DNA from 2 places in the Arthrobacter sp. Y3223164 genome. Region 1 is predicted to be linked to the other one. Evidence: predicted binding sites of a transcription regulator. Region 1 holds the regulator's gene; the other holds the start of a gene.
What was found. The regulator LexA, encoded in region 1, represses DNA repair genes until DNA is damaged. The targets are predictions, from matches to a motif close to TCGAACANNTGTTCGA.
Positions count from the first base shown of each region.

Region 2: the regulator LexA is predicted to act here: its motif matches at 2,576-2,591, upstream of recA (recombinase RecA).

Region 1 covers NZ_JBNHGF010000074.1:3,078-7,672, reverse strand. The annotation lists gene hisB (imidazoleglycerol-phosphate dehydratase HisB) at 1-171, opposite strand, end outside; gene AC5RUJ_RS06155 (histidinol-phosphate transaminase) at 226-1,335, opposite strand; gene AC5RUJ_RS06150 (LysM peptidoglycan-binding domain-containing protein) at 1,408-1,761, opposite strand; gene lexA (transcriptional repressor LexA) at 2,058-2,807, shown strand; gene AC5RUJ_RS06140 (ATP-dependent DNA helicase) at 2,919-4,595, opposite strand, start outside.
Region 2 covers NZ_JBNHGF010000199.1:309-4,903, forward strand. The annotation lists gene pgsA (CDP-diacylglycerol--glycerol-3-phosphate 3-phosphatidyltransferase) at 1-551, shown strand, start outside; gene AC5RUJ_RS10670 (CinA family protein) at 548-1,075, shown strand; gene AC5RUJ_RS10675 (helix-turn-helix domain-containing protein) at 1,171-1,608, shown strand; gene AC5RUJ_RS10680 (MarR family winged helix-turn-helix transcriptional regulator) at 1,711-2,193, opposite strand; gene AC5RUJ_RS10685 (DUF3046 domain-containing protein) at 2,324-2,545, shown strand; gene recA (recombinase RecA) at 2,739-3,791, shown strand; gene AC5RUJ_RS10695 (regulatory protein RecX) at 3,873-4,349, shown strand; partial or broken gene AC5RUJ_RS10700 (hypothetical protein) at 4,575-4,595, shown strand, end outside.

The sequences.
Region 1 (4,595 bases):
GTCGACGAGCGAGTGCTTCGCCAGGGCGGTGAGCATGTGGTCGTAGAACGGCACGGTGGTGCTGATCTCGGAACGGCCGGTGCCGTCGAGGTCCAGTTCAACCAGCACGGACGACTCGCTGGTGATGCGTTCGAGGCGTGCGGTACGTCCGGTGGTGGTTTCCACGGTCATGGGAGTCCTTTGACGAATTGGTCGACCGGCACGAGCCGGTTCGCTCTTACTAGTTTAGGAGACGGGGCTCGCCACGAGGGCCTTGATGCCGTTGAGGAAGGCTGTGGTCTCGGCCTCAGTGCCGGCGGTTACCCGCAGATGGCCCGGGATCCCGACGTCGCGGATCAGCACGCCGGCTTCCAGCAGTCCCTGCCACACCGAGCGGGGGTCCTCCAGCCCGCCGAAAAACACGAAGTTTGAGTCGGACGGCGCCGGGTCGAGTCCCAGCTCGGCCAGCCCGTCGACAATGCGGTCCCGTTGCGCCTTGATGTCTTCGACGTTGGCCAGCAGCGCATCGGCATGGTCCAACGCGGCCAGGGCCGTTGCCTGCGTAACGGCGGAGAGGTGGTAGGGCAGGCGGACCAGTCGCAGCGCATCGGTAATCTGCGGTGCGGCGGCGAGGTACCCGACCCTGGCGCCTGCCAGCGCGAAGGCCTTGCTCATGGTGCGGGAAACGATGAGCCGCTCCCGCCCCGGCAACAGTGTCAGCGCGCTCGGCGTTCCGGCGTGGGCGAACTCGGCGTAGGCCTCGTCCACGATCACGATGGCCTTGGAGGCTTCCCCCGCTTCATACGCCGCCTCCACGACCTCAAGGCCCAGGGCGGTGCCCGTCGGGTTGTTCGGGGAGCAAAGAACGACCACGTTTGCCGCGGAGCCGGCCACAGCGGCGGCGGCAGCGTCCGGGGACAGCGTGAAGTCTGCCCCCCGCGGAACGGCCACATAATCCGTGTCCGTCCCGCTGGCCAGCAGCGGGTACATGGAATAGGTGGGCGGGAAGCTCAGCAGGGTGCGGCCGGGGCCGCCGAAGGCCTGGAGGATTTGCTGCAGGACCTCGTTCGATCCGTTGGCGGCCCAAATGTTCTCTGCGGTGAGGCCGTGCCCCAAGTAGCGGGCCAGCGCCGTCCTCAGCTTCGTGAACTCGCGATCCGGATACCGGTTCAGACCCGCGGCAGCCTCGCTGACGGCCGAGACGATGGCCTGACGGACAGCATCGGGCAGGCCATGGGTGTTTTCGTTGACGTTCAGGAGGACGGGAACCTCCAGCTGGGGCGCACCATAGGGCTCCAGGCCCCGGAGATTTTCCCGCAACGGCAGGCGGTTCAGGCGTTCTAACTGCTCACTCACCGATCCAGTTTAAGCTTCGGCCCGCCCGGGGCAGGAATCGGGCGGGCCGAAGCAGCTCATATTACGGCTGCCTCAGCGCGCGGACGGGACCAGCAGCTGCTGCCCGGCGTGGACGATGTCCCCCTGCAGGCCGTTCAATTGCGCGATCTCGAAAATGACATCGTGGGGGTTGCGGTCCGGCGCGGACTGCACTGCTATGTCCCACAGTGACTGGCCGCTGCCGACCGTGACGGTCGCCGCCGGCCCCGGCCCCAGCCCCCCGGCGGCGGCCATTGCCGGAGCAGTGAAGAAACCGATCAGGGTCAGGGCTGCGGCCGCGGCGAGCATCAGCGGCAGGCCGATCAGCAACAAACGGCCGCGGCGGGTCAGCCGCAGGCCTGTGCTGGTACGAAGGCCGGCGGGCTGCGGTGCGAGCTGGGCGGACATGGTGCCACCTTTCCGATATTCGATCTATTTCGGCTGGTTTCGATCGTCTTGCAACGGTATTCGAACGTATCTTCGAATACGTCTTCTACAGTTTTAGCACTGGTGATCGAACATTGTCGAGACTCAGTCGAACAAATGTTTGAAATTCGCTACCGCCTCGCCTAGCGTTGTAAGCGTCGGGCGGCAGTAAGAGCAGTGCATCAGCCGCCACCGACAAAACAGTTGAGACAACAGTCCATGTGCGGTTCCGCTACGGCGCCGGCGCAGGGACCACTACGGGGAGACCGGGGCCGGACATGTCGGAAGAGACCACCACCACTGCCGGAGCGAAGCGACGCGGCCGGCCCGTCAAAGTGGGGCGCAGCCTGACGCCGAGGCAGAAGAAGATCCTGGAAACCATCCAGCGCTCCGTCATGTCCCACGGATACCCTCCGTCCATGCGCGAGATCGGTGACACGGTCGGTCTGGCAAGCCTGTCCAGCGTCACGCACCAGTTGGCCCAACTGGAGAAGATGGGCTACATCAGGCGCGACCCCAAGCGTCCCCGTGCCATGGAAATCCTGACCCCGCTGACACTCGAGCACGGGGGTGTGGAAATCGTCGGAGTTGATGAACCGCAACAGCTGCGCAGCTCCAGCGGCGTCGCCGTATCCGAGCTGACCACGTCATCCGACACGGCGATGGTGCCGCTGGTGGGAAGGATCGCAGCGGGCGGGCCGATCCTGGCGGACCAGGCGGTCGAGGACGTCATGCCCCTGCCGCGGCAACTGGTGGGACACGGCGAGTTGTTCATGCTCAGGGTCTCGGGCGATTCCATGATCGATGCGGCCATCTGTGACGGCGACTGGGTCGTGGTCCGCCAGCAGCACACGGCCGAGAACGGCGACATCGTGGCGGCACTGCTCGACGACGAAGCAACGGTCAAGACCTTCCGGCAGCGCGACGGCCACACCTGGCTGTTGCCGCAGAATACCCAGTACGAACCGATTCTTGGCGACCACGCAACCATCATGGGCAAGGTTGTCTCGGTGATGCGGGCCCTCTGACGCGCCCGGTCTCCCCGGTCCGCGCTGCAGCCACCCCGGGATCCCCTGCCCGCACGGGCGGTCCCCGCGCAGGGCCCCGCTCGCTCCGGAACGGGCGTGCCCCCAACCCGTTCAGGCTGAGGCCGTAGCCAGCCTTTCCAAGACCTGGCGGGCCGTGGCGCCGTCCTTGGTACTCCAGAAGGGCGGCAGGGCGCTGCGGAGGAAACTCCCGTAGCGCGCCGTCGCCAGCCGGGAGTCCAACACGGCCACCACTCCACGGTCGTTTGACGCGCGGATCAGCCTGCCGGCTCCCTGGGCCAGCCGCACGGCCGCATGGGTCGCCGAGACCGTCATGAAACCGTTTCCCCCGGACTGCGCCACGGACCGGGTTCGGGCAGTCGTGAGCGGGTCATCCGGCCGGGGGAACGGAATCCGGTCGATGACCACGAGCCGGCACGCGGAACCGGGAACGTCGACGCCCTGCCAGAGCGTCATGGTGCCGAACAGGCAGGTGTCGGGCTCTTCGGCGAATTGGCGGACCAGCGCGCCCATCGACGATTCGCCCTGGCACAGGATGGTCAGGTCGGTGCGCCCGCGCAACTCGGCCGCGGCTTCTTCTGCCGCACGCCGCGAGGAGAACAGGCCCAGGGCGCCGCCGCGCGAGGCCAGCAGCAGCTCCTCGAGTTCATCGAGCTGTTCCGGGCTGGTGCCCCGGCCCGGCTTCGGCAGATGCGACGCCACGTAGAGCACGCCCTGCCTGGGGTAATCGAAGGGGCTGCCCACGTCCACGCTGGAATAGGCGGGCGCGCCGGCTCCGAGCAGTCCGAGCGACCCGGCGACGGCATCGAAGGTCCCCCCGACCGACAACGTCGCCGATGTCAGCACAACGGTATGGTCGTCGAACAAGCCCTCACGCAGCCGGGACGCCACCGAGAGCGGCGCTATGTTCAACGTTGCCGGCTGGTCGTCATTGGCGGCGTAGTCGCCGGCCTCGCCATAGGTGCTGGGACGGGTCGCCCAGATGACCTCCCGGGAGTCCGGAGCGGACAGCAGCCGTTCGGCCAGTTCCAGCACGGCCGCGAGCCGTGAGCGCGCCATCTGCCGTCCGCCGTCCGCTGCCCCCGCACCCTCGGGCTTCGAGTCGGAGAGCGCCGCGCGGGCCGCTTCCCGTACCTGCGCGAGAACCAGCTCATGCTCCTCGCGTAGGCCGGCCGCCAGCAGGCCGGTGGGCACCGACTGCAGGACGTCCTCCAGCGCATCGGCGGCGGAGTTCAAAGGCTCCACGCTGATCCCCGTGTGTTTGCGTGCCGTCGAGGCGGCGGTACGCACCATGGCGGCGGAGAGTTGCCCCGCGACGGCGCTGGTGACGCGGTCCTGCAGCTCATGGGCCTCGTCGATGACCACCACGTCATAGTCCGGGAGTACCGCGACGCCCTCGAAGGCGTTGATGGCCAGCATGGCATGGTTCGTGATCACGATGTCTGCCTCCGCCGCGCGGCCCCGTGCCAGTTCGCTGAAGCACTCGGCGGCCAGGGGACACTTCTGGGCGCCCAGGCACTCCATGGAGCCGACGGAGACCTGCCGCCAGGCCCGATCGCTGACACCGGGCACCAGTTCATCCCGATCCCCGGTTTCGGTCTCGTGCGCCCACTCGCGCAGGCGCACGACTTCCTTGCCCAGCGCGCCCGAGGCGCCGGAAGCCGACGCTGCGCCGGCCGGAGAAGGATGCGGCACCGCGTCCTCGCCGAGGCTGAACAGCGCCGCCGGCGCGTCCTCGTCCGGAAAGCCGCCCGCGAGCTTGTGCAGGCA
Region 2 (4,595 bases), on a different contig from region 1:
CCACCGTGCGGATCCTGCTGGTCCCGTTTTTCATCTGGTTCCTGCTGGCCGACGCCGGAGCAGGGCAGGTGTTCCGCTGGCTGGCCGTGGCGGTGTTTGCCGTCGCGATCTACACCGACAAGCTTGACGGCGACCTGGCGCGGTCCCGGGGCCTGATCACCAACTTCGGCAAGATAGCCGACCCGATCGCCGACAAACTCCTGATCGGTGCGGCCCTGATCCTCCTGTCGGTGCTGGGCGACCTGCCGTGGTGGATCACCGTCGTCATCCTGGTCCGGGAGCTGGGCATCACCCTGCTGCGTTTCGTTGTCATCCGCTACGGCGTCATGCCGGCCTCGCGCGGCGGCAAGTTGAAGACCGTGCTGCAAACCCTGGCGATCTTCCTGTACCTCCTGCCGCTGGAGGCGTGGCTCGGATCCTGGGCCGTCTGGGTCGCCTTTGCCGTCATGGCGGTCGCCGTCGTCGTCACCGTCGCAACAGGCATCGACTACGTGGTCAAGGCAGTGGCGCTGCGCCGTGCCGCCCTCGCGAAGCCGCAGGGCCGGCCGTGAGCACGTCCGCATCCGTGGTCGTAGGGGCCGCCATCGCCCGGAAGGTGACCTTGGCCACGGCCGAATCACTGACGGCGGGAATGGTGGCGGCGGAACTGGCCACCGTTCCGGGAGCTTCGGGCGCGCTCCGCGGCGGCGTGGTGTCCTACCAGAGCCGGATCAAGACGGCGGTGCTCGGCGTCGACGCGGGCCTGCTCGAGCGCGAGGGCGCGGTCACGGAAGCGGTCGCCTGCCAGATGGCCGACGGCGCCAGGCGCGTGTTGCAGGCTGACATCGCGGTATCCACGACCGGGGTGGCGGGACCGGAACCGCACGGGGGACGGGACGTGGGAACCGTGTGGATCGGCGTAGCCTCTCCGGAGGGCACGCGCGCCGTCGGATACCGTTTCGAGGGGGACCGCGCCCGCATCCGGCGGCTGGCGTGTGACGCGGCCATCGAACAACTGGGCCTCGCGATCGACGCCGCTCCCGGTCCCGCCGGCACCGGAGATTCGGGCCCGGGAACAAAAACTTTGATTCAGTAGTTATCAAAGGGTGTCAGCAACTGTTACGTTGTTGGCCTAGGCTTGGAAGACAGCGGCGCAAGCCGCATACCTCATGAGGGAGCAAGGCGATACAGATGGTAAAGCAGCCCGTGTCCGTAAACGGTGTAGTCCGTTGGCGTGATGTGGGATTGGCCGAAGAACCGCGTACGGAGCAGAAGGAGCGCAAGATGGTGGTGCTACGACACGAGATTGGCGACGTCCTCCGCGATGTCCGGCAGCGTCAGGGACGCACCCTTCGAGAAGTGTCGCACAGCGCCCGCGTCTCCCTCGGATACCTGAGCGAAGTCGAACGCGGCCAGAAGGAAGCATCGTCGGAACTCCTGTCCTCGATCTGCTCTGCCCTGGACGTTCCCCTGTCGCACATGCTCCGCGAAGTCAGCGACCGGGTCGCGGACGCCGAGGGCGTCGTCATTCCCGACACCGTTCCGCAGGAACTGTCCCGGGAGTTTGTCGGGGCCATTCCCGACGAGCTGCCCGACGAGCTGCGCGGGCTGGCTTCCGCCCGCTACTGACCCGAAAACCTGAACCGGCCGGTTCCGCCCCGTGGCGGACCGGCCGGTTTTTGTTGTGCCCGCCGGTGCCACGCCGCGCCTCTCGTCCCGGAGGTTGTGCCGCTAGTGGACGGGCGGCTCGTTGGCGTACGAAGCGTTCAGCCGGTCCAGCAGTTGTCCCAGCGTGGACAGGTCCTCGACGGACCAGTCGCCAAGCCGCTCGTGGAAGGCGACTTTGCGGGCGGCCTGTGCCTCGGCCAGCTTTTCCAGCCCGGCCGGAGTCAAGGTGATGGATTGGGCCCGTCCGTCCAGTGGATCAGCCTCCTTGCCAACCAGTCCCAACTGCTCCAGCATGGCGATCTGGCGGCTCACGGAGGGTTTGCCCACCCCGATGGCGGCCGCCAGTTCGGTCAGGCGCATGGAGCGCTCCCGCTGCAGGATCAACAGCAGTCCGTAAGCGGCAGGTTCCATGTCCGGGTGGACGTTTCGTGCCACCCGGTGCGAATTCGCCCTGGCCCGGCGCCAGAGCAGGCTCAGCTGCCGTTCCAGTGCTTCGATGGCCGCATCGAACCCTGCATCTGCGCTGCCTGTGGCGTGGTCTGTCATGGGCTCATTGTAATGAGCAGCATGCACACGCAGGGCAACGGCGGCCTGACGCGCCGTACCCATATTCCGACGGCGCCGAATCTCCGTCCGGCCCGGTTGAGGCCGGACGGACACGTGAGAAGATGGACGCGTGCGAACCAGTGACTTCTGGCGGTTGATGGACGATGAATTCGGTCCCGCATACTCGCATGTCCTGGCTGCCGACCTGGTGCTGGGTCAACTCGGGGGCCGTACCGCGGCCGAAGCGCTGGCCGCGGGAATCCCGCCCAAAACCGTGTGGCTGGCCCTCTGCGATGTCCAGGACGTTCCGCCCGAGCGGCGCTGGGGCAAGGACCGCGAGCCGCGCGGCTGAACAGACACGCCGCGCCCAACGCCGATATGTTCGAAAGTGTGTTCGGATCCCGCTAAGCTTCTACACAGACCCCCGAGTGGACGGATCATCCACACGCTCCGCTGCCGATCCCATTTTGTCCGAACCGGCGGTTACGGTCGGAAGACGTCAAGACAAAAAATGGCCCGAGGGCCGCAAGAGACTGAGGTGAACAATGGCCGCACCAGCTGACCGCGAGAAGGCACTGGAAGCTGCGCTGGCGCAGATCGACAAGCAGTTCGGCAAGGGGTCGGTGATGCGGCTCGGCGACGACACGCGCGCCCCGATCGAAACGATCTCCACCAGCTCGATCGCCTTGGACGCTGCCCTGGGGATCGGCGGCCTGCCGCGGGGCCGCGTGGTGGAAATCTACGGTCCGGAATCTTCCGGCAAGACCACCGTGGCGCTCCATGCCGTGGCCAGCGCCCAGCGCAACGGCGGCATCGCAGCCTTCATCGACGCCGAGCACGCGCTGGACCCGGAATACGCCAAGAAGCTCGGGGTGGACACCGACGCCCTGCTGGTGTCGCAGCCGGATACCGGCGAGCAGGCCCTGGAAATCATGGACATGCTGATCGGCTCCGGCTCGCTGGACATCATCGTGATCGACTCCGTCGCAGCCCTCGTGCCCCGCGCGGAGATCGAGGGCGAAATGGGCGACAGCCACGTGGGCCTCCAGGCGCGCCTCATGAGCCAGGCCCTGCGAAAGATCACCGGGCGGCTCAACCAGTCCAAGACCACGGCCATCTTCATCAACCAGCTGCGCGAAAAGATCGGCGTGTTCTTCGGCAGCCCGGAGACCACCACCGGCGGTAAGGCGCTGAAGTTCTATGCCTCCGTGCGCATCGACGTGCGCCGCATCGAGACCCTGAAAGACGGCGCCAACCCGGTGGGCAACCGTACCCGCGCCAAGATCGTCAAGAACAAGATGGCTCCGCCCTTCAAGCAGGCCGAGTTCGACATTCTGTACGGTCACGGCATTTCCCGCGAGGGCGGCCTGATCGACATGGGCGTGGAACATGCGCTGGTCAAGAAGTCGGGCGCCTGGTTCACCTACGACGGCGACCAGCTGGGCCAAGGCAAGGAAAACGCCCGCAAGTTCCTGATCGACAACCCGGACCTGGCCGATGAGCTGGAGCGCAAAATCCGGCAGAAGCTCGGGATCGACCCCGTTCCGGACAGCGGAGAAGAAGGCGGACCGAAGCTCAAGGCAGTCGACGGATTCTAGGTGGCCCGCAGGCACGGTCCGGCCGCCGGGCCAACGCCGGGCAGTCCGGCCGACCTGGCGCCCGAGGCGGATCCTCATGCGGTGGCACGCTCGATTGTGCTGGGCGCGCTGACACGGTCCCCGAAAAGCCGCGCGCAGCTGGCCGCAAAGCTGGCTGAGCGCGGCGTCCCGGACGACGTCGCCGAGGCGGTGCTCGACCGATTCGAAGAGGTCAATCTCATTGACGACGCCGGGTTCGCCGAAATGTGGGTGCGCAGCCGCTCCCAGACCCGCTCCTTGGCGCGCGCTGCCCTCAAGCGGGAACTCGGGGAGAAGGGCATTTCCGGCGACATCGCCGAGCAGGCACTTGACCAGCTATCGCCCGACGACGAGCTGGAAGCCGCGCGGGGACTCGTTCGCCGCAAGATCCGTCCCGACTGGGAACTGAACGACAGGTCGGCCAGGGATAAGCATCTGCGGCGGTTGGTTTCGATGCTGGCCCGGAAGGGCTATCCGCCCTCGCTGGCCTACCGGGTCGCCGACGAGGAACTCGGCACCGCCGCCAACCCCGAGTTCTAAGCGGCTCCGTTATGCAATTGAGACTTTCCGCGGTTTGGTCGGTATCATTGTGCGACTGTGAGCCCCTCGCAGAATCAACGACGCAAATCCACCCAGCTACGCAGGATCAACCGCAGGCGGCGCCGCCTCCGGATCGCGGCGGGGTTGACTCTCGGCTCTGTGGCCGCCCTCGGCGCAACCGGGGCAGCGGGCGCCCTCCACAACGGCCATAGCCCGTCCGCAGCGGTGGGATTCATCGCAGCCCCG